Linked DNA regions of Crateriforma conspicua. The protein of the gene in region 1 binds, or shares a complex with, the protein of each later gene. Links are inferred from orthologs where the notes say so. Each region holds a gene or a part of one and is shown on either strand. Other genes may lie near its edges.

What was found.
Region 2: the proteins of lpxA (region 1) and Mal65_RS23475 are in contact, whole or in part, in a crystal structure (PDB 4J09), measured with the Escherichia coli proteins. The link is inferred for Crateriforma conspicua from one-to-one orthologs.

What each region holds. Positions count from the first base shown.
Region 1 is NZ_CP036319.1:2,865,446-2,875,994, forward strand. What follows is about bases 2,807-5,766. They hold lpxA (acyl-ACP--UDP-N-acetylglucosamine O-acyltransferase), read right to left. Parts: upstream 4,710-5,766; coding sequence 3,903-4,709; downstream 2,807-3,902. Other genes in these bases: Mal65_RS10925 (Gfo/Idh/MocA family oxidoreductase), read right to left, coding at 2,809-3,906; Mal65_RS10935 (UDP-3-O-acyl-N-acetylglucosamine deacetylase), read right to left, coding at 4,823-5,746. Also shown: Mal65_RS10910 (hypothetical protein), read left to right, coding at 1-1,294; Mal65_RS10915 (zinc ribbon domain-containing protein), read left to right, coding at 1,364-2,071; Mal65_RS10920 (PH domain-containing protein), read left to right, coding at 2,181-2,732; Mal65_RS10940 (OmpH/Skp family outer membrane protein), read right to left, coding at 5,867-6,472; Mal65_RS10945 (hypothetical protein), read left to right, coding at 6,969-7,448; Mal65_RS10950 (response regulator), read left to right, coding at 7,613-8,092; Mal65_RS10955 (ATP-binding cassette domain-containing protein), read left to right, coding at 8,194-8,925; Mal65_RS10960 (ABC transporter permease subunit/CPBP intramembrane protease), read left to right, coding at 9,007-10,549.
Region 2 is NZ_CP036319.1:6,413,075-6,423,662, forward strand. What follows is about bases 5,193-8,191. They hold Mal65_RS23475 (MFS transporter), read left to right. Parts: upstream 5,193-6,042; coding sequence 6,043-7,341; downstream 7,342-8,191. Other genes in these bases: Mal65_RS23470 (TauD/TfdA family dioxygenase), read left to right, coding at 5,193-6,046; Mal65_RS23480 (sulfite exporter TauE/SafE family protein), read left to right, coding at 7,349-8,113; Mal65_RS23485 (MDR/zinc-dependent alcohol dehydrogenase-like family protein), read right to left, coding at 8,165-8,191. Also shown: Mal65_RS23445 (methyltransferase domain-containing protein), read right to left, coding at 1-480; Mal65_RS23450 (glycine/sarcosine N-methyltransferase), read right to left, coding at 477-1,397; Mal65_RS23455 (MarR family winged helix-turn-helix transcriptional regulator), read left to right, coding at 1,703-2,344; Mal65_RS23460 (Gfo/Idh/MocA family protein), read right to left, coding at 2,381-3,439; Mal65_RS23465 (Gfo/Idh/MocA family protein), read right to left, coding at 3,436-4,848; more of Mal65_RS23470, read left to right, coding at 5,045-5,192; more of Mal65_RS23485, read right to left, coding at 8,192-9,133; Mal65_RS23490 (Gfo/Idh/MocA family protein), read left to right, coding at 9,419-10,588. UniProt on the Escherichia coli protein: Probably transports across the inner membrane the two dehydrated forms of N-acetylneuraminate (Neu5Ac), 2,7-anhydro-N-acetylneuraminate (2,7-AN) and 2-deoxy-2,3-didehydro-N-acetylneuraminate (2,3-EN).

The DNA.
Region 1 (10,549 bases):
GGGCGAAGCGTATCGCTTGGCCGCCGACAGCCGGACGTTGATCGAACGTTGCGACGGGCTGGCATCCTTGGACCAGATTCATGACCCGTATTGTGAGATTGACGCGCGGTGGCGAACACTTTCGTTTGAATTGCGTTCGATCAACGGGTTGCCCGATTCGGTGCGCCAGCCGCTGCGTCGTTGTGACGGGGCGTGTTCGGCGATGGCCAAGATGCATCATGTCCAACCGCAATTTGATCGCGTTGCCCTGCGCGACGTGCTGATCACTGCGTCGGCGCATCTGTTGTCGCTGGAAGACGATTTGCGTTTGGCGGTCGTATCACCACAGCGTGCCGCGGGACTGACCAGTGAATGTCGCAAGTTGCGCCAGATCGTGATTCGCGAAAGCGGCGAACTGGACCGGGCTTCCTACGACCAAGCGGTCACGGAGTTCAATGAGTTCAGCATGCGGTACCGTGAATTTGCCGCCCGCTGTTCCACGATTGATAACCCGCACGTCCAAGCCCGGCTGGACCGGATCGCCCAGTGCGGCACCGACACCTATGCCCTGTTGTGGATGACGCCGCCAGCACCGGCGGTCGACATCGAACACTTGGCCCAGCATTTGAATCGTGGCGCCGACCAGTTGTTGGGGCAACTGAACTTCGGCAGCCTTTTCCATCTGCCCAAAGAAACACAGTTGCAGATCTTTGACTTGGGGCGATCGTTGTCGGCCAGTTGTGACCACTTGGTCCAAGAAGCCGGCTCCGGTGCATCGCGTGGTGACTTGGTCGAATGTGTGGGCGAAATCCAACGCAGCTGGGATCCCTTGCAGCGTCATTTGGTGTCGGTCCAAACCATTCCTCCGGCACTGGTCGATGCCGTCGGTCGCGACTTGGTCCAGATTTGCGCGGCGTTGGGGATCGACGAGCGTCCCCAAGCGATCGACATGCGTGAATTGGTGGAACTGGCCGCCGCATTGGAAGGGAGCAGCGAATACTTGCGTGCCGACGTCGATCGTTACGAACGATACATGCAACCGGGATCGTATCGCGTGATGATGGATCGTTCGTCGGATCGTCTGTACGACCAGTCCAAACGATTGCACGCCGAACTGAGCCGTGGCGAGGATCTGCAGCGATTGCAGTCGACGACCGATCGCATGCTGGAAGCTTGGGATGAACTGTCCGCGGGGATGCAGGACCTGGATCGACACGGTCTGTCGCCCAGTCGTGCGGACCGTTTGCGACGGTCTCACCAAGAACTGTTGCCGATCGTCGCCCGTTTGGCCGCGGCGCTGTCTAGTCGACAGTGACCCCAACTTGCGGCTAAAAAACGCGGGCAAATCGATTCGAATTCCCACCCTTTTGCCCGCGCCAGCCCCATGATCCGTTCGGTCACCTGCCCCAAGTGCGGAAAGACGTCCAACGTGCCTGAACACATCGCCAGCGTGCGGTGTTCCAAATGTGGCAAGGTCTGGAACCCGGGCGAGGATGCCGCCGCGGCCGAGCCCAAGGTCGATCTGGCCGCCAAAATGGCGGGCTATGAAAACGAAGGCGGCGGGAAATCGAAGAAGAAACGTAAGAAGTCGAAATCCTCCGGCGGCAGCAACAAAGTCGCCGCGATCGTCGCCAGTGTCATCTTCGTGGTCGCGTTGGCCGGCGTGGGCGTTTATCTGTGGCTGCAGCGGGATCCCTCGCCCCAGGTGGCCGCCGTGCCGGACGAACCGGAAGAAGAACCCGCCGATGATGACGATGTGGTCTGGGTCGCGCCGGATTACCGCGAAGTCAACATGCCCGAAGCGGACCGGAAACGGATCTACATGGACATGCGATCGACGGCCATCACCAGCATCGAAAAGCCGTTGTTGATCATCGGACCGGCTCGCGTGGCGATGGAAAAAACGCTGCAAGATGTCTACGACCGGGAAATCCGAACCCAGGCGGCGTTGCACGATGTTCCCGAAGACGACATTCGCCAAATCGTCAACGAAGGCGATGCGAAACGCTGGGATACTCGCCCGCGGTCCAACGCCAAACGCAACGGCAAGCGGCTGTATCCGAAATCCTGGAGCGAAGGCTGGAAACCGTAAGGCGGTCTGCCAAGGTTGACGCTTGCCTTACGAATCATCGAACACGACCGCCGTGTCAAGTGACGACCCGGTTGATGAATGGCCCGCGATAGGAAAGACGAAACCAGCGATGAGCGACGACAAGGTGCTGTGGAAAGCCGAGTTTAATCCCAAAGTGAAGTCGTACTGGCTGCTCAGTGGGACCATCGTGATGTTATGCACGATCGTCCTGATTCCGCTGATCCCCGTGTGGTTTGTGCTGGGGCTGTTGGTCACCGATCGCTACTTGAAAAGCTGTTCTTGTGAATTGACCGAGAGGTCGCTGAAGGTCGGCAAGGGGATTTTGGTGCGTACCGAAAAGACCGTGCCGCTGGATCGGATCACTGATCTGGGATTGGTTCAGGGGCCGATCATGCGGATGCTGGACATCGAAGCGCTCAGCGTCGAAACCGCCGGCCAGTCATCGCAGGGATCGCTGGTGCAGTTGACCGGGATCCGAAACGGACGTGACTTTCGCGACGCCGTGCTGGAACAGCGTGACCGTGTGTCGATCCAAGAATCCGCACCAGTCCAGACGCCGGATGCCGGCATCGATGCGTCGGCCGGCCAAACGCTGGTCGAAATTCGCGACATCCTGCGACGGATGGAATCACGACTGGACCAGTCTCCGATCGACGCTTGAAAGAGATTGTCGGCGTCGTCAAGGCAGTCCGGCGTCGCTGCGAAACAGCGGACGCCGACAGAAAGTGACGCTGTGATCAGGCAGCGCGGCGGTCTTGAGCCGCGCGTCGACTGGCCATTTGGATCGATTCCCGAACCAGTGCGTGCGGTCCACGTTCGGCGGTGGTCGCATCGCTGTACCAGCTGCGTTGCTGAATCGATTGCAGGACTTTATCGGCCACCGCGACCGCGCGAGCACCGGCGGCACCATCGACGGCGGGTGCACTGCCGCTGCGGATGCTGATCACAAAGTCGTGAAGTTCATCCAGGATGGCGTTGCGCGGTTCCAGTTCCAAAGTCTCGCACCGGAGTTTGGTTTGGAACAGTTCGCCGCTGTATCGCAGCGGGTTGTCGGTTTCGGCGTTCAAGTCGAACGTGCGATCGACCACGCTGTCAGCCGGCCGAACCACCGAAACGGATGGCTTACCAAAATCAATGTCGGCAAAACCGTTGGCCCCAAAGATCTGCATTGATCGTGCGGGGGTCGGGCTGATTCGCGACGCTTTCAGGTTGGCGACCATGCCGCATGCGAACTCGATCCGCGTTTCAGCGACGTCTTCATGATCGCTGATGACCGAAAGCCCGCTGGATGAAACCGACGTGACCGGTGCATCGGTCATCGAAAGCACCAGATCCAGGTCGTGGATCATCAAGTCCATCACGACGCCGACATCCAGGCAACGGCCGGGAAAGCTGGACGCACGGACCGCCTCGACGTACTTCACGTCGCGTGCCAGGTCACCCAGGGAGGTGAAGGCGGGGTTGAATCGTTCGACGTGACCGACTTGCAGGGTCAACCGTCGTGCGGCGGCCAGCATGGCCAGACGCTGGGCATCGCTGCTGTCGGAAGCCAGCGGTTTTTCGACAAACAAGTGTTTTCCGGCCTTCAGCAGCGACTTGGCGATGTCGCAGTGCAAATCGGTCGGGGCGGCGATCACGGCCGCGTCGATCTGGTCGACGATTTCCGAGGGATCGGCACAGGTGCGTACGCCGAGCGATTCGGCGGCAACCTGGCGTGCCGATTCGAACGGGTCGCACACGGCGACCAGTTCCGCGTCGTCGACTTGGCCCAGCAACTTGGCGTGGATTCGTCCCAGGTGACCGGCACCGACGACAGCGATACGTAACTTGTTCATGCGGCTTTCCTTCGGTCGCGGCCACGTCCATGACGTCCGCCACCGGTGTGTTCCAGATGATCAAACAGGTGTCTCAGCACGGGCCGAATCGGACCGATGCTAAGCAGTTCATCGCGGGCCGCATCAACGCCGATGCGGGCGCGGTAAAGCAATCGAAAAGCTTGGTTCAAGACGTTGATGTCGTCTTGGGGATAATCGTTTCGCTTCAGACCGACGACGTTCACGCAACGCGGACGTGCATTGGCGCCTTCGACGATCATGTACGGCGGCACATCGTGCAGCACCGTGCTCATCGCACCGATGAAGCTAAGCTGTCCCACCGAAACAAAGTGGTGGATGCCCACACCGCCGGCGATCGTCACATCATTGCCGATGTGCACGTGGCCGCCGATCATGCAATTGTTGGCCGCGACAATGCGATCACCCAATTTGCAATCATGGGCGATGTGCGATTGGGTCATGAAATAGTTGCTGTCGCCGACGCGGGTGACGCCGTCTTCCTTTTCACTGGCGCGGTTGACCGTGCACAGTTCGCGGAAAGTGTTCCCGTCGCCGATTTCCACGCGGGTGTTGGTGCCGCGATAGCTTTTATCTTGGGGATGAGTCCCGATCACGCATCCGGCAAAGATGTGATTGTCACGACCGATGCTGGTGTGACCCTTAATCGTCACATGATCCTCGATCACCGTGCCTTCACCGATTTTGACATCGGGACCGACGACACAGAAGTGTCCGATTCGAACGTTCGGGCCCAGTTCGGCTCTTGGGTCCACCGCGGCGGTTTTTTCTATCTGGGCACCCATGTCGTCTCCGGGCGTCGGTTGGGTTGTGTTGAATTTGTCATGAAGTAGGCGATCAGCGTGCGTCCGAGCAAGTTCAGTTTTCACAAACCTTGCCGCAGTGCGCAAAAAAGGGGTCAGGCCACTTTTCGCTGGGTTTGTTCGCCGGTTCGTTGTTGCGTCAGCATTTCGCTCAGTCGCTTGGCCAGCATTCCGTTCAGAATGTGTCCGCCACGGTGGGAAATGAATCGTCCGATCAGGTCACAAGGCACCAAAGCCAAGTCGCCGATCATGTCCAGTGTTTTGTGTCGGCTGCATTCGTTGCGATAACGAAGCGGATTGTCGATCGGCCCGTCGTCGTCGAACACCAGCAGGTCGTGGTGGGTGACGTGGCTGGCAACGCCCGACGCGTGCAGCGCATCGGCTTGTTCTTTGGTGACAAACGTGCGTGCCGGCGCGACCTGGCGGACGAATCGAGCGGGCGTCATTTCGATGCCGAAATCACCCGCGGGAACCGGCGAGTCGTCGCCATAGTTCAACTGGTATTCGAAATAGGTTTCGCCGGCGATCGACGGCGTGGCTTCGATCCAACCATCGTTGTGTCTCAGACGCAGCGGTTGGTGGATCACCAATTGCATGCGCGAGTCGGCTTGGATCACCAGGCCGGCCGATTGCAGGGCTTCGACAAACGCCAGGCTGCTGCCGTCCAGGCCGGGCATTTCTTCGCCGTCGATTTCGACGACACAGTTGTCGATTTCCAGACCGGCCAAAGCGGCCATCAGATGTTCCACCATGGCGAAGGATGCATCGCCGTCACGCAGCAGTGTTCGAAAACTGATCGCGTCGCTGCGGTCGGTCGTCGCCAGCAAAGAAGGCTGATCGGCCAGATCGCTGCGGACCAACCGCACGCCGGTGTTGGCCGGTGCGGGGCTGATCGTCAGGTGGACGTCTTGTCCGGACCAATAACCACGACCGCGGACAGAGCACGGGCTGGCGATGGTGTGTTGATTCCGTCCGGTCGGTTTTCCCGACGCGGTCGTTGGGTTGCGTGAACCGTCCATGCCCGGCCTCCTTGCCGGCAGGTGTTCAGAATCAAACGATCGGTTTGACACACGAGCGGTCCGGTCCATCGCTGGCCCGAACCACAGGTGATGTCAGTTCATCGCTGGTGTGAATCGGGATCAGCGGGCGGACGTGCCGGCGTTGCCCTGAGCGATGCGTTGGCTCAAGATCTTCATGATCGCGGCGGTCATGTCCATCGACGAATCGTGATAGACGATGTTCTTCATGACGCCACGGACAACCGAGTCGCCTTTGGCCTTGTCCATGTCTTCGCTGTTGTAACGCAGCACCAAGTTGATCTTGTTGTACTTGGCAACGTCCGCAACGGCGGCAGCAATTTGCTGGTAGTTGTCAAAGTAGATTTTGGCTTCGGCGTCGGCCAGTTCCTTGCGGGTACGGGCCATTTCCAGACGCAGCTTCGATTCCATCGAAGCGACTTTTTCTTCCTGCTGCGTGTAAGCCGGAGTGCCGGGGCTGAAGGTCTTCAGCTTTTCGACTTCCTTTTGCAGTTCTTCGCGTTTTGCTTTGAACTGTTCGTCGTAGCTTTTCAGCTTTGATTCGACGGCAGCCACCTGAGCCTTGATGGCTTCGTGTTCTTTGAAAATCTTGGCCACATCGACGACTGCGATGCGGTGGCCGGAGTCCTGAGCCGATGCGACGGTGGTCACCGAAGCCAGGGCTGCCGTGAGGGTCAAGACGATGGCCAGTTTGACGATTGATCGCACGTCCGCTTCTCCTTGCGTAATGTTTGCGAGAATGTGGGTTCACCAGCGATGGTTGTCGCCGCGGCCGCGAGCGGATCGATTTCAGTCCATCTTAAATCGATCAATGCCCACGGCGATGCCGCGTCGCTTTCGACCGTCGCTTTGGTCCTGATGGGCGACGGCTAAATGAACTTCGGCGGATTGTGTCAATCGCCCGATTCCAGGGCAAGATCGATTGGCCGCGGAAATCGCGGGGTCGATGGTTTTTTTGTCGATTCCGCGAGCCCGAAATCTGGATGAATTGCCCACCCGTGTCACGGACCGGGCGGCATTCGGGCGTTTGGCAAGCTTTACCGTCTAGCACGGCTTTCCCATTTGTTCCGCATCCGACGGTCGTTCGGCTTGTTGCGGTCGTTCCGCATGTCGGGATCGTTCGGCATATGGCGGTCGTTCCAGATGTTTCGCCCGGCGGGGTCGGATCATAGTCCTGGTTCCGGTGGTGCCGATCTTAAGGGACATGACGAAAACGCCTGTCCTGACGATTCGACGCCGTGGGATCCTGAACCGGATCTGCGATGGCGTTGTGATCGCAGTCGGCTTGCTGGCGATTGCCGGTTGCGGCAGCCTGACCGCAGGCCGTCAGGCCGATTCGATCCCGCCGGTGACTCCGTCCGAAACGGCACCGACGCTTGGCGTGACGCAGAAATCATCGCCCCCGGCGCCAGCCGGCCAGTCCCACCCGACGCCGCCCGCGGTTTCACAGGCGACGTTTCACGACGCGGACCCCTACAGCCCGGCCCGACGCCAGATCATCGGACGACTTTGTGCCAGCGATCTCGACGCGGACGCGAGCGATGAGCAACACTTGGTCGGGAACGAGTTGGGCAGGAATGAGGGCACGGACCGATCGCCGGCGACCGGCAATGTTCGCCCGCTGGCCGATTTCCAGCCGATGCGGCTGAAACCGGCCATGGCCGACAGCCCTTTCGGCCCATGAATCCTGTCAAGGCGTGAATCCTGTCGACCCGCTGACCCGATACGGTTCGGCGGTCGCGCCCGTTCAGGATCACGATTCAGACGTCTGGATGGATTCGCCGACGCCCGTCGTTCCCACCCGCCGCCGTTTTTGCGTTCAGTATTTCCCTGCCGAGTCTTCGTCCCATGCGCCGCACCCCCATTTCCGCGCAAGCCGACCGCACCGAATCGCGTTCCGCATCGATCACCGTGATCGACCCAAGCCCGCTGTCTCTGTTGGCATTGGCGGGAGTATTGGATGCCGAAGGTTGGAAATGCGTGTGTGGCCGCAACAATGACATGGCGGTTGCGGCGATGGACATGGGGCCGCAAGACCTGTTCGTCTTTGACGTCGGCGATGACGCCGCGGCGGTTTTGGACACGTTGGCTGTGATCCGGGGACGCGAAGAGTACGAAAAAGTCCCCGCCGTTCTGTTGGCCGAATCTCAATGGGCGGGGCTGGAAAAACAGATCGAATCGCTGCCGGTCACCCGCTGTTTGTTCAAGCCGATCGATCCGCCTTCGTTGGTCGCGGTGGTCCAGCAATTGTTGTGGATGCCAGGTCTGGTCGAAGCCCATCGGCGTCGCGGTTCTCGCCCATCGCGTCCGGGCTGGGTGAACCTGTAAACTTTGGCATCGTTCGACGCCGAAGCGCGAACGGATTGTCACTTGGCTGCATAGCATCATGTGGCTGTTGTGATCCCCCGTTTGCGAAAAAAGGCTTCGCAGTGCTATCGATCGAATCGCTGACGAAGACCTTTGAATTGCCGTCCGGTGTGCTGACGGCCGTGGACGACATCAGTTTCCAAGTCCATCCGGGCGAAGTTTTCGGGCTGTTGGGCCCCAACGGTGCCGGAAAAACCACCACGATGCGGATGGTGCTGGGCTTGCTGGAACCCGACGCGGGGTACGCGGAAGTCGACGGGGCACGGACCAGCGAAGACCCGATCACGGTCAAATCACGGTTGGGGTTCGTTTCGGCCAGCGACGGCGTGTACCCATGGCTGACCGTCCGCGAAATGTTGTTGTACTTTGCCGATCTATACGGCGTCGCGCCGGACGCCGCCCGGCGTCGATGTGACGAATTGGCCGAACTGATGGACATCACGTCCCTGCTGGACCGGCGTGCCGGGGAACTCAGCACCGGCCAGCGGCAACGGGTCACTCTGGTCCGAGGGCTGATCCACGATCCGCCGGTGATGTTGTTGGATGAGCCGACCCGAGGTCTGGACGTCGTCGGCGTTCAGACGATTTTCCATTACATCCAAGAACTGCGAACGATGGGCAAAGCGGTCGTCGTTTGCACTCACCGACTGGACGAAGCGGAACGATTGTGTGACCGTTTCGGTCTGCTGCACCGGGGCCAGTTGGAACACTTGGGAACGCTGGACGAATTGCTTCAGCGGACCGGAAAGTCGAATCTGGCCGACATCTTCATCGACCTTCTGGAATCCCACTAACCTCACGACCAAGTCCGGCTCGGGATTTCTGCACCGATCCCGGGATCGCCCGCACGTGGACTTACGAAGGACGCCGATTCGTTGAACGCCAGCCGTCTGTTTCGACTATGCCGTAAAGAGCTACGGGAAACCCTGCGCGATCGGCGCACGATCATCACGTTGGTCTTCATGCCGCTGTTGGTCTATCCGCTGCTCAGTATGGCCCTGCATCGTTTTCTGCTGAACAATTCTGAGGCCACCGAGACCGCGTACAAGATCGGCGTGGCAACGGTCGACGAAGCCGACTTGTTGGACATCTGGATCAACAGCCCCGACGCGATGCCGCCGGACGAAATTCTGAAGGCCAACGGGGATCGTGTCGCCGAGTTTGAAATCTTGCTGACCGACATCAGCCCCCTGACCGCGCTGGAATCCCGCGCGGTCGACGTGGCGGCCGAAGTCACCATGGGCGGCCCCGACCAGCAACCATCCGTCAAAGTGACCTCGTACAACGGCGACGCGGTCGGGCGATCGGCCCGCCGCATCTTGGTCGAACGAATCCAGTGGTTCAAACTGCGAATGGCCGAACGATTCGCTGATCGTTTTGCCGCCGGACCTCGGTACCGTCAGCCCGTCGACGTGGAAATCGGCATGATGGGCGAAGACAAATCGACGTCCATGCTGGGCACCGTCGTTCCGTTGGTCTTGGTGCTGATGACCATCACCGGAGCGGTCTATCCGGCGATCGACTTGACCGCCGGTGAACGCGAACGCGGGACCATGGAAGCACTGATGGCGTCACCGGTCCCACGCAGCGCCGTTTTGATGGCCAAGTACATCGCGGTGGTGACGGTCGCACTCTTAACGGCGATCGCCAACTTGACGGCGATGTTCACCACGCTGTGGGCCGGCGGTCTGTTGCCGCTGTTGACCGGCGATGATCATTCGATCGGGCCCGTCACGGTGTTGCAGATCTTGGCACTGTTGGTGCTGTTCAGTTGTTTCTTTTCGGCCCTGTTGTTGTCACTGACAAGCTTTGCCCGATCGTTCAAGGAGGCTCAGGCGTACCTGATTCCGATCATGCTATTGTCTTTGGCACCGGCAATGGTTTCGTTGCTGCCCGGCATCGAATTAAGCGGGCCGCTGGCGATCGCACCCCTGTTGAACATTGTCCTGTTGACCCGTGACGTGTTGGCCGGTGACATGACACCCGTCGCCGCCGGCGCGACGATCGCCAGCACGTTGGCTTATGCCGCGGCAGCGATCGCCGTGGCGGCCAAGTTGTTCGGATCTGACGCGGTGTCACGCACCAGCGGCCAGTCGATCGGCAGCATCTTTCTGCGACCAGCCAAGTCTCGGGAAACGCCCACGTTACAGGTCGCCGCAACCGTGCTGGCGCTATTGGTGCCGATCTATTTCGTGGTGTCCAATGGTTTGATCCGCTTCCTGGACAGCGCCGGCGATTCGTTTCAAATGTCGTCGCGATTGGTGCTGAATGCGGTCGCGTTGGCGGTCACCTTTGGCGGCGTTCCGTTGCTGGTGGCTTGGTTCAACCGGCTGAAGCTGGTCCCGTCGTTCCGATTGCGAACCTTTCCATGGACCGCCGCACTTGGCGCGATCATTTTGGGCTTGGGGGCCTGGGTGT
Region 2 (10,588 bases), 3.6 Mb from region 1 along the record:
TCGATCGACCTCCTGCAAAACCTTGACGCGATCACCGCTGTGCAAGATGGCGTCTTGCGACCAGACGACGTCCACACTGGCATCGTCCAGCGGAATCGCTTCAAAGCTTCCGTCGATGACTTCGATGCGATCCTGTAACCCCGCCTCGGCATTCATTTCGCGGTGCCGACGATTTTCGGCTTCGCTCAAATTCAGCCCGATCACTCGACAGCCGAATCGCTTGGCCAAGTAGCGTGCGGCGCCGCCGTAGCCACAACCGATATCCAAAACGACCGACGATTCATCCAGCGGACCGATGCGATCCGCCATCGCTTCCACCGTCCGTCGACTGGCGGTGCGGATCGGGTCGTCTTCGCTTTCGTACAAGCCGACGTGGATGTCTTCGCCACCCCAAACCTGTGCGTAAAACGCGTCCGCGTCGTCGCTGTTGTAATACTGGCGTGCCGTTTCGGTCGTCTGGCCGTAGGTGGTACCGCTCATCGTTGAACTCCTTCACCACCGGCGTCGGTGACGTCTTCGTCGTCGTAGTCGATGTGGCCCGCGTCGGCCGGTGCCCTCTGATCCTTGGGCAACAAGCTGTGGTAACACTTTTCCGCCACGTGAACAAAGAAATCAGGGTCTGCTTCGTGATACGTCTCCTGGAAATCCCCGTAGGTGTCCACACGCTGGAACCCGACCTGCCGCATCAGGTCGATCGTGTACTGCTTTCGCAGGGGGAACATATTCAGGTGGTACGTCGATCCGTCAGGGAACTGGTAGCAAAAACGGGCCAAACCTTCGTCCATGTGTTCGGGTCGGGCCGAAACTTGATCGCCACAATAGTAGTACTGATGCTTTGAATCGAAACCATGATCCAGGATGGAGTCATAGTTCCGCTGGTCGATCACCAGCACGCCGTCGTGCTTCAGGGCCGAGTAAAATTCCGCCAAGGCCTTGCGACGGTCGCGATCCGAAAACAGGTGCGTGAACGAATTTCCCAAACAGATCACGGCATCAAATCGCCCGGTCACGTCACGGTTCAACCATCGCCAATCGGCCTGGATGGTTCGCAGCACGTGGCCCCGCCGGCGGCCGTTTTCGAACGCTTTGGCCAGCATGTAGGGGCTGCCGTCGGCACTGACGACCTCAAAACCGGCTTCGATCAGCCGAACCGAGTGAAAACCGGTGCCGGTGGCCACATCCAGGACCTTCCGGACGCCGCGTTTACGCAGTTCCTCGATGAAAAAATTACCCTCCGATTCCATCCGCTGATCCCAATCGATCAGCTCGTCCCACTTCTCGACAAACCCCCGGACGTATTCGTCGGTGTACTTGTTGGTGTCGCGAATGGAGGTCGGATCGTCACCGTATTGTTGGGGATGGTAATCCAATAAGGAATTTTCGGTATCAGACGGCACAGGCACTCTCCCTCAGCTGTGAACAGGCAAACGGCCGGGCAGCGGCTCGGATGTCTTGGAAACCCAAGCGGGCCCAATCGCCACTGCAAAGTATTTTGATCTCAAAACTTTCGACTCAAAGCAACAGCAGCCTAAAGGATACGGCTCGAAAGGTACAACGCCCTTTCGGTTGACCGGCGATATTTGTCGTTCAGATCAGGCTCCACGCGCCGTTGACGCATCGCTTCGGGGGTTTTGCAATTTACAATTCCATTTGGCCATGACGTCGCCAATCGATCAGCCCACCGAGCCCCGTACCGCGTGCCTTGTCTTCACAGCCACAATCTTCCCCGCCCGTTGCGGCCGACCCAACGGCCGGCAACGAGGGTGCCCCCCATCGTCCGCCACCAACGCCCGCGGATCCGCTGAGCCTGGAAAACCAGATCGTCGCTTCGATTCGAAAGATCATCCGTGCCGTCGACTTGCATTCACGGCACCTTGTCGGCGGACACGGACTGACCGGACCGCAACTGGCCGTGTTGCAAGTGATCACCGGGCACGCGCCGATATCGCCCAGCGCGGTGGCGAAACAGGTCCACCTGAGCCAGGCCACCGTGACGGGGATCGTCCAGCGTTTGGAAAAAAGGCAACTGGTTGCTCGCCAGCCCAGTCAATCCGATCGACGATCGGTATTGATCACGCCCACCACCACGGGCCAGGATCTATTGGCGGCTTCCCCATCGTTGCTGCAGGACCGTTTCCGCGAAGCACTGTCGGGACTAGAACCCTGGGAACAAACACAGATGCTGGCGACACTGCAACGCATCGCCAGCCTGATGGACGCTGATGCCATCGACGCGGCGCCGCACCTGACGCCGGGTGACATCACGGTCGACGATTCGCGGGCGACACGCAGTGGTGAAGTCGAACGAACGTCGCAGGGTGACGGCGCGGAACCGACGTCCTGACGGATCCCCATCGGTCGGTGCCAATCGCAACTTACGTCAATCGCAACTTACTTGAACCTTCGCCGGAGCTCCCGTTTCAACCGATTCGGCCGCCGCCTGGCACATGGCAACCGACCAACGTCCGTCGATCCCGGTGCAATGCAGCGGCTTGTCTTGGACGATGGCCTGACACACCCGTTCGATCTGGTCTTCCAATTCGAACAATTCACCGGTCGGCTTGTCGATCGGAACCGTGAACACCTCATTGCCGTCAAAGGCTCGCAACTGAAACGTCGGGTGACGGGTGCGGTCCATCGCGCCGCTCCAAGACGCCCACAGCGCGCCCTTGGTCCCGGTAACTTTGACGGTTTGGTGATGTTCAAAAGCGGCCAACGTTTGACTGACCACGGCATACGGGCCGCCGTCAAATCGCATGATCGCGCTGAAGTTATCCTGCAGTTCGGGATGATCGACTTGCCGCGAACTGGCATTCGCGTAGATCGTCTGCGGATCGCCGGCGGATTGTAGGTACCAACGTGCCAAATCAAAAAAGTGGATGGGTTCTTCCAAGATCCAGTTGCCGACACGATTGATGTCATACCGCCAACCACCACTGCCCTGCCGATACGGATTGCGTGACAGTTCCACCAAGCAGTAACGGGGCTGGCCGATAAAGCCTTCGTCGATCATCGATTTGACTTCGCCCCACATCGACGACAGACGTAATTCATGCCCGACGCATAGCAAGCGATCTCGGCTTTCGGCCAATTCGATCATCGACGTGCACTGCAACACATCCAGCCCCATCGGCTTTTCCAACAACAGGTGTTTGCCGGATTCCAAAACAGCCGTCGCCACGTCCAAATGCAAGTCGCTGGGAACAACCACATCGACAACATCCAAATCCTCTCGAGATGCCAATTCGCGAAAATCGGTCGTGACCCAAGCATCCGGGTAAGCCGCCTGTGCCGCCTTGGCCGATGCTTCGCTGTGCGTGGCGATGGCGGCCAGCGATGCTTGACCACATTTGGTGATGGCGTCGGCATGGTGTTGGCCCCACGCGCCGAAGCCGACCAATCCGAATTTCACGGATGCGTCTTGGTTCTCTGCACTCATTGGATTTCAAATCCTTGTCGATACTCTCGGGTCATCAATTGGTTTGCAATGTCGTCGCCGATCACCCGCTCGGATTCCGCATCCCAGCGAATCGGACGGTCCAATCGAAGTGTCAAGTTGGCCAAATGACAGGTCGTCAGCGTTCGATGGTGCGATGAAAAATCGCTGATCGGTTGCCGGCGTGTCCGCATGCAATCAAAGAAGTTGGCCATGTGAGTCGTCGGCAAGCTTCCACCGTATAAGGACCTTAACGACGATTCGGCGATGGGTTTGTCGGCCAACTGATCCACCGGAATCCCTTCCAGTGTGCCGCGGTTCACAAAAAAACGCCCGGACTGGCCTTCGAACGTGATTCCGTTTCGCGAACTATCGATCACCATTTCTATACCGTCATCGAATTCGGCGGTCACCGAATAATCCACCGGCGTACTGTAGGTGTCGTCGCGACTGGGCATGCCACGCGAATCCAGCGTCTGGTTCCAGTCGGCCGTTCCGCGAATTGATACCGGTCCGCCACCTTCATGACCGATCGCCCACTGGGCGATGTCCACATGATGCGCTCCCCAATCGGAGATTTGACCTCCGGCATATTCGTACCAAAACCGAAACGTTCGGTGGCACCGTTGTTGAATGTACTTGGCCACCGGTGCAGGCCCCTGCCATGCATTCCAGTCCAACTTTGGTGGCACCGGTTCTGTGGCAAAAGGACCGCCGCGACGTCCCGAACCGATCCCACACTGAACACGTCGCACTTTACCGATTCGTCCGTCGCGAACCATTGCAATGGCGGTCAGAAATCTTGATTCGTATTCGCTGCGTTGCTGAGTGCCGACTTGGAACACTTGCCCCGTTTCGTCAATGACCTTTCGCAGCAACTTGCCTTCATCAATCGTCACCGTCACTGGTTTTTCGCAGTAGACGTCTTTACCGCTTCGCAATGCTTCGACCGCAATTTTGACATGCCAGTGGTCGGGCGTTCCGATCAATACGGCGTCGATGTCGTCACGGTCGATGATGCGTCGATAGTCGGCGATCGTCTCGGGACGCTGTTTTCCGACCCAACCGGTGACCGCATCACGGGCCACTCCGTCGACATCACACACGGCCACCAAATCCGCGTGTTTTTGAGCTTGCAGTGCGATTGCGATTCCACGTCCACGGCGTGGCTTGCCGTTACCGGCATCCGGCTGATACCCCACGCCGACAACCGCCACACGGGGACGATCATTCTTGTCTTGCGTCCCCAACGCGTGATCGCTTGGGTACGCGACGGTCGTCGCGCCGATCGCGGCAATCGATCGAGCAAGGAATACACGACGCGTCGACATTCGGCCTTTCATCATCGTCACCACGGGATCCTGAGTTTCTTTTGATGGATCGTCGACGTTACGTCCACACGAAGCGTGCATGGCAACGCCGTTTCCAAAATCGTAACGCCGACCAGGCCGCCCGTTGGGTCAACCAACCCAAAAAGTTCCGCTTGGCACGACCGGCTCTGCGACGTGTTAGACTGCGGGCCCCACCTGGTCGCAGCAGATTCGCGATCACGAATTGCCCCACCCGCCTTTCTCTCGCTTTGCAAGGGAGCCGTCATCGATGCCACCGATGAATGACTGCAAGCTGTTGGAACTCGACACACAGCAAACCTGGGACGACACACGTTTCCCGATCGCGTACGGCCCAGAAAATCCCGCGATGGATTTGAACGACACGGTCGCTTGGGTCGGCGAAAACCGCGAATCGCTGTTGCTGCAGTGCACCCGTCACGGTGCCGTCGCATTACGCGGATTCCCCACTGACACGGTCGAATCGTTTGATCAAGTCATTCGCGCCTTGGAGGTTGAAAACTTTCCGTACGAACGTTCGCTGTCCAACGCCGTTCGGATCAACCGAACTGAGCGAGTGTTTTCAGCCAACGAAGCACCGCCGGAGGTGCAGATCTTCTTCCATCACGAGATGGCACAAACGCCGCTGTACCCTCAATACATTTTCTTCTATTGCGAAATCGCGGCCGAACAAGGTGGTGCAACGCCACTGTGCCGCAGCGACGTGCTGTACGAAAAGCTGCAACAACGTTGTCCCGACTTTTGTGCCGCGTGCGAACGTCACGGTCTGCAATACACCAACGTCATGCCCGGCAGCGATGACCCGACATCGGGAATGGGACGCAGTTGGCAAAAAACCTTGGGCGTCGAAACGCGGGACGATGCAGAAGCACGATTGCGGACGCTCGGTTACAGCTTTCTCTGGCAGGACGACGGATGCTTGAAAGCCGTCACACCACCGTTGCCCGCGGTGATGGAAGTGTCCCCAGGACGCAAGACGTTCTTCAATCAATTGATCGCGGCATATTGCGGGTGGAAAGACGCCCGCAATGATCCATCCAAAGCCATTCGTTTTGGCGATGGATCACCGCTGGATGCCGACGCCGTTGCCGTCGCGATCGAACTGTCCGATGAACTGGCGTACGACCACGCTTGGCAACAAGGCGATGTCGTCTTGTTGGATAATCGTGTGGCGATGCACGCCCGGCGATCATTCGTGGGAACGCGAAAGGTCGTCGCTTCGCTGGCTGAAATGCAGACTCAGTCGCTGGTGACCGCGTGAGCGGCGTTGCCCCCGATACACCGGAAACCGACACCGGTCCGTGGTACCGCGGCGTGACGCGATACCAATGGTTGGTGCTGGCGATTGCTTGTGCGGGCTGGGTTTTCGACGTTTACGAAGGCCAGATTTTCAATCTGACCCGAAACGACCTGTTGGGCGATCTGCTGGAAAACCCCGAGGCTGGGCGACAGTTTTGGGGCGACGCCTTCCTGGCGATCTTTCTGGCGGGCGGAACCATTGGCGGATTGCTGTTCGGTTCGCTGGCCGATCGATACGGCCGCAGCCCGATCATGATCGTGACGATCCTGATGTATTCCCTGTTCAGCGGGCTGACGTACTTTGCCAACGACATCTACACCGTTGGCGTGTTGCGTTTCTTGGTCGCCCTGGGGATCGGTGGCGAATGGGCGGTCGCCGCCAGCCTGGTCAGCGAAGTGTTTCCCAAACGTGCCCGCGCCCAGGCATCAGGAATCTTCCACGCCAGCAGTATCCTTGGCACTTGGCTGGCCGCACTCGCGGCCATGTTGGTGGGAGTTCATTGGCGTTATGCATACTTACTGGGCGTTCTACCCGCGCTGTTGATCGTTTGGGTTCGGGCCAGTGTTAAAGAGCCCGAGCGCTGGCGGGCCCAGAAGAATTCCGAACACGCGAATCAACTTGGCAGCTTCAATACGCTATTGCTGGATCCTCGATGGGGCTCAGTCGCAATCCGTGGAATGTTGTTGGCTGCGGTGGGACTGGGAACATTCTGGGCGGTAACGGTTGCCGGCCAGGACTTGATGCGTGAATTGTTGTTGTCCAACGGTGTGGACGAAGACACCGCGGGCAGCCGAGCCAAGTTCGCCTATGGGATCGTTCAAGCGGCCGGTGGCGGCCTGGGATTGTTGTCGTTCGGTCCGCTGTGTGCCAAGTTCGGACGTAAACCGACCTTCATTGCGTTTCAAGCGTTGGCGCTATTGATCGTGCCGATCACCTGTTTTGTCCCGCAAACCTATTGGCAGCTGATCGTCTTGATGCCCATCTTCGGATTCTTGACACTGGGGATGCACAGCGGTTTTGCGATCTATTTCCCGGAATTGTTCCCGACCCGGATTCGCGCCACCGGTGCAAGCTTTTGTTTCAATGGTGGCCGCCTGATGGCTGTTCCGGTTTTGCTGTTAAGCGGTTGGCTGAAAGACCTGGACACGATCTCACTGCCGACCGCGGTGACGGTTTTGTCATCATTGTTCATTGTCGGAATTCTAATCATGTTAACGTTGCCCGAGACCCGACAACGTGATTTGATCGAAGACTAAACCGACCATGGATGACACCACCACGATGATTCTGATTGCGACCGTGGCCGCGATCGCAGGATTCGCCCACAGCGCGATCGGTTTCGGATTTGGAATCGTGTCGCTGTCCTTGTTGCCATTGATCGTGGATGTGCGTCAATCACACATCGTCGTTTCGACCGCAAGTGTTCCGGTCATTCTGATGGCCGCGTGGTCGTTTCGGCGTGGGTTGAATTGGCGAGACATTCGTCCGGCCGTTATCGGCGCGATCGTTTTTCTTCCCGTCGGTCTAGTGCTGTTTGAAATGATGCCGATGGGGTGGTTGGTGCGTGTGACGGGACTGGCAATCCTGCTGATGGTCCTGATGAATTACCGCAACCGGCACCGGAAAACCGACAGCGACACGGACGGACCGGGAATCGTCCCCGCGGAAGCAGCGACCACCTGGCCCTGTTTCATCGCCGGCGGACTGGGCGGCTTTCTGGCCGGAGCGGTCAGCATTGCAGGTCCGCCGATGGCCGCATTCGGATTGAAACAAGGCTGGCCAGCAGAACGATTCAAAGCGTTCATGAACTTTTACCTGTTGGTCGTCGCGATGTACAAAGTCGGCGGGATGGTGGTGCGAAACCTGATTGATCGCGAAGCTCTGACCCAGGCTTGCTGGCTGGCCCCCGCAGCGGTGATCGGAATCGTGGTCGGCGCCAAAGCCAGCCGTCACTTTTCCAGCCGCTGGACCGAGGCTTTGGTCACGACCAGCCTGCTGGCCATCGCGGTGTACTTCATCGTCGGCTGATCGACCAACCGACCAGTGATCGATTCGCCGCAACCATTGACGGTATACGAATCAATCGATGTTCCCGCCGCCGGCCGCAATCGAAAGCACCACTTTCATGTGTTTTCCATCGGCGGCGACGTCAAAAGCGTCTTGGCACTGATCCAGGCGATACCGTGCGGTGATCATCGAATCGACTTCGATTGCATCGTGACGCATCGCTTCGATGGCCGGTTCAAACGGCCCACACCGACTGCCCACAACCGTGATTTCATCAATCACCAGCGGAGCCAGTGACGCGGCATGAGGTGCCGCCACGGTTGTCTTTAGCACCAACGTTCCGCGAGGCCGCAGCCATTTCATCGCTGTGTCGATGCCGGTCGGGCTGCCACAGCATTCAACGGCCAAGTCGACATCACGCGTCTCGGGAACATCGTCCCGGTCGCAGGTTTCGATTCCCAATGATTCAAAACGTTGCCGCTTCGGCGCATGCTTTCCCACCACCGTCACATGACAGCCGTGATGACGCAAGACTTGCGCACACAGATAGGCCAAGCGGCCATCGCCGATCACGACACACTGCGGAGCGCCGGACAAATCGACCTGAGCCGGAATTTGAAAAGCGGCCGCCAGCGGTTCGACCAGCGTGGCACGGTCGTCGCTGACATCATCGGGAACCAAATGCAGATTTCGCTCCGGCACACAAACCTGTTCCGCGAACGCGCCGTCATGGTTCAAGATGCCCAAGACCGATCGGTGGGGACAATGTGTCGGCCGGCCCGCCCGACAGGTCGGGCATTGGTGGCAACTGCAATTGATTTCTCCTACCACGCGACGACCGGCAAAGGAACCCTCGCGGGCCAGCCCGACAAACTCATGACCGGGCACGCCGCGAAACCCCATGTACCCGGCCCGAAGCTGAAGATCGGTTTCGCAGATCCCCGCCTGGATGACGTCAACGACCACTTCCCCCTGCCCCGGGTCCACCTGGTGGTCATCGATGGCGGTGATTCGACCGTCGTCTAGGTACAAAGCCTGCATGGCAGGATCGTCGATGGGTGGGAAACGAGCGGGACGCCGAAACAGAACACGAATCAGGGCCAGCGGATTGTAGCACGTGACGATTTGTATCATCCGAACCCGGCGGGGCCCCAACTTGTGAACGCCCTGCCGGGGGCATAAAACATGCCCTACGAGCCGCGATACCGTTGCACAAGGCGGCGGTGAACGCCAGCGGTCGATGGCCGCATGCTAGAGAATCGGTCCTTGACCCGCGGTATGGTTCCCCAACCGAACTTTTCCCTTTCTTCAAGAGAGAGCAACCTAATGTCTCAACGGCCATTGAATGTTGGAATGATCGGCGGCGGTGGCGGCGCCTTTATCGTCCAGCCTCACCAGCGTTCGATTCACTTTGACGGAACCCGCCGGGTGACCTGTGCTGCACTGCACCCCGATCCCAAGGTGGCCAAACAGGAAGCGGAAGCTTGGGAATACCCGCTGGTCGGATACGAAAGTTACGACCAGATGATCGAAGAAGAGTCCAAGAAGCCGGTCGGCGAACGGATCGATTATGCCCTGATCGTCACGCCGAACCATGTCCACTTTGATCCCGCCATCAAGTGCGTCAAAGCCGGCATCCCGGTCTTTTGCGAAAAGCCGTTGACGCTGAATTTGGACGAAGCCAAACAGCTGGTCGCGGCCGTCGAAGAACACAAGGTCCCGTTCTGTGTTTCGCACACTTACCTGGGTCACTGGACCAGCCGTTTCGCACGCTTCATCGTCACCAGCGGCTTGATCGGCGACGTCCGCTTCGTGGATTCGCGTTACCTGCAGGGCTGGTTGGCCGAACGCACCGAAGACACCGGTTCGGTCCAGGCCGAATGGCGTGTGGACCCCAAGAAGTCCGGTGCCAGCCTGTGCGGCGGCGACATCGGAACCCACGCTCTGATGCAACTGCGTTACGTCACCGGTCTGGATGTCACCCGAGTCCAGGCCAACTTGGAAACGTTCGTTCAGGGCCGCGTTTTGGACGATCACTTCACGACCTATTGCGAACTGTCCAACGGCGGCAAGGCGCTTGTTCGTGCGACCCAGATCGCGATCGGTCACAAGAACGACCTGGGCATTGAAGTCAACGGATCCAAGGGAACGCTTTCTTGGCGACAAGAATTCCCCGAAGAACTGACGATCTGCCTGCCCGGTCAACCGGACCGCACCTACTTCCGCGCCAGCGTGACCGCCAACGATGGCTTCTTGGGCGACCTGCCGGAAGACTTGATGGCCGAGCCGAACATTCCCGCCGGTCACCCCGAAGCATTCCACGACGCGTTCGCGCGTTTGCACCGCTGTTTCGAACAAGACGTCCGCGCGTACAACGATGGCAAACCATTCGATTGCGACGGCAGCAAGTACGCCAACGTCTATGACGGATTGATTGGCATGCAGTTCATCGATGCCGCCGTCCGCAGCAATCAAGAAAACGGTGCCTGGGTCGAT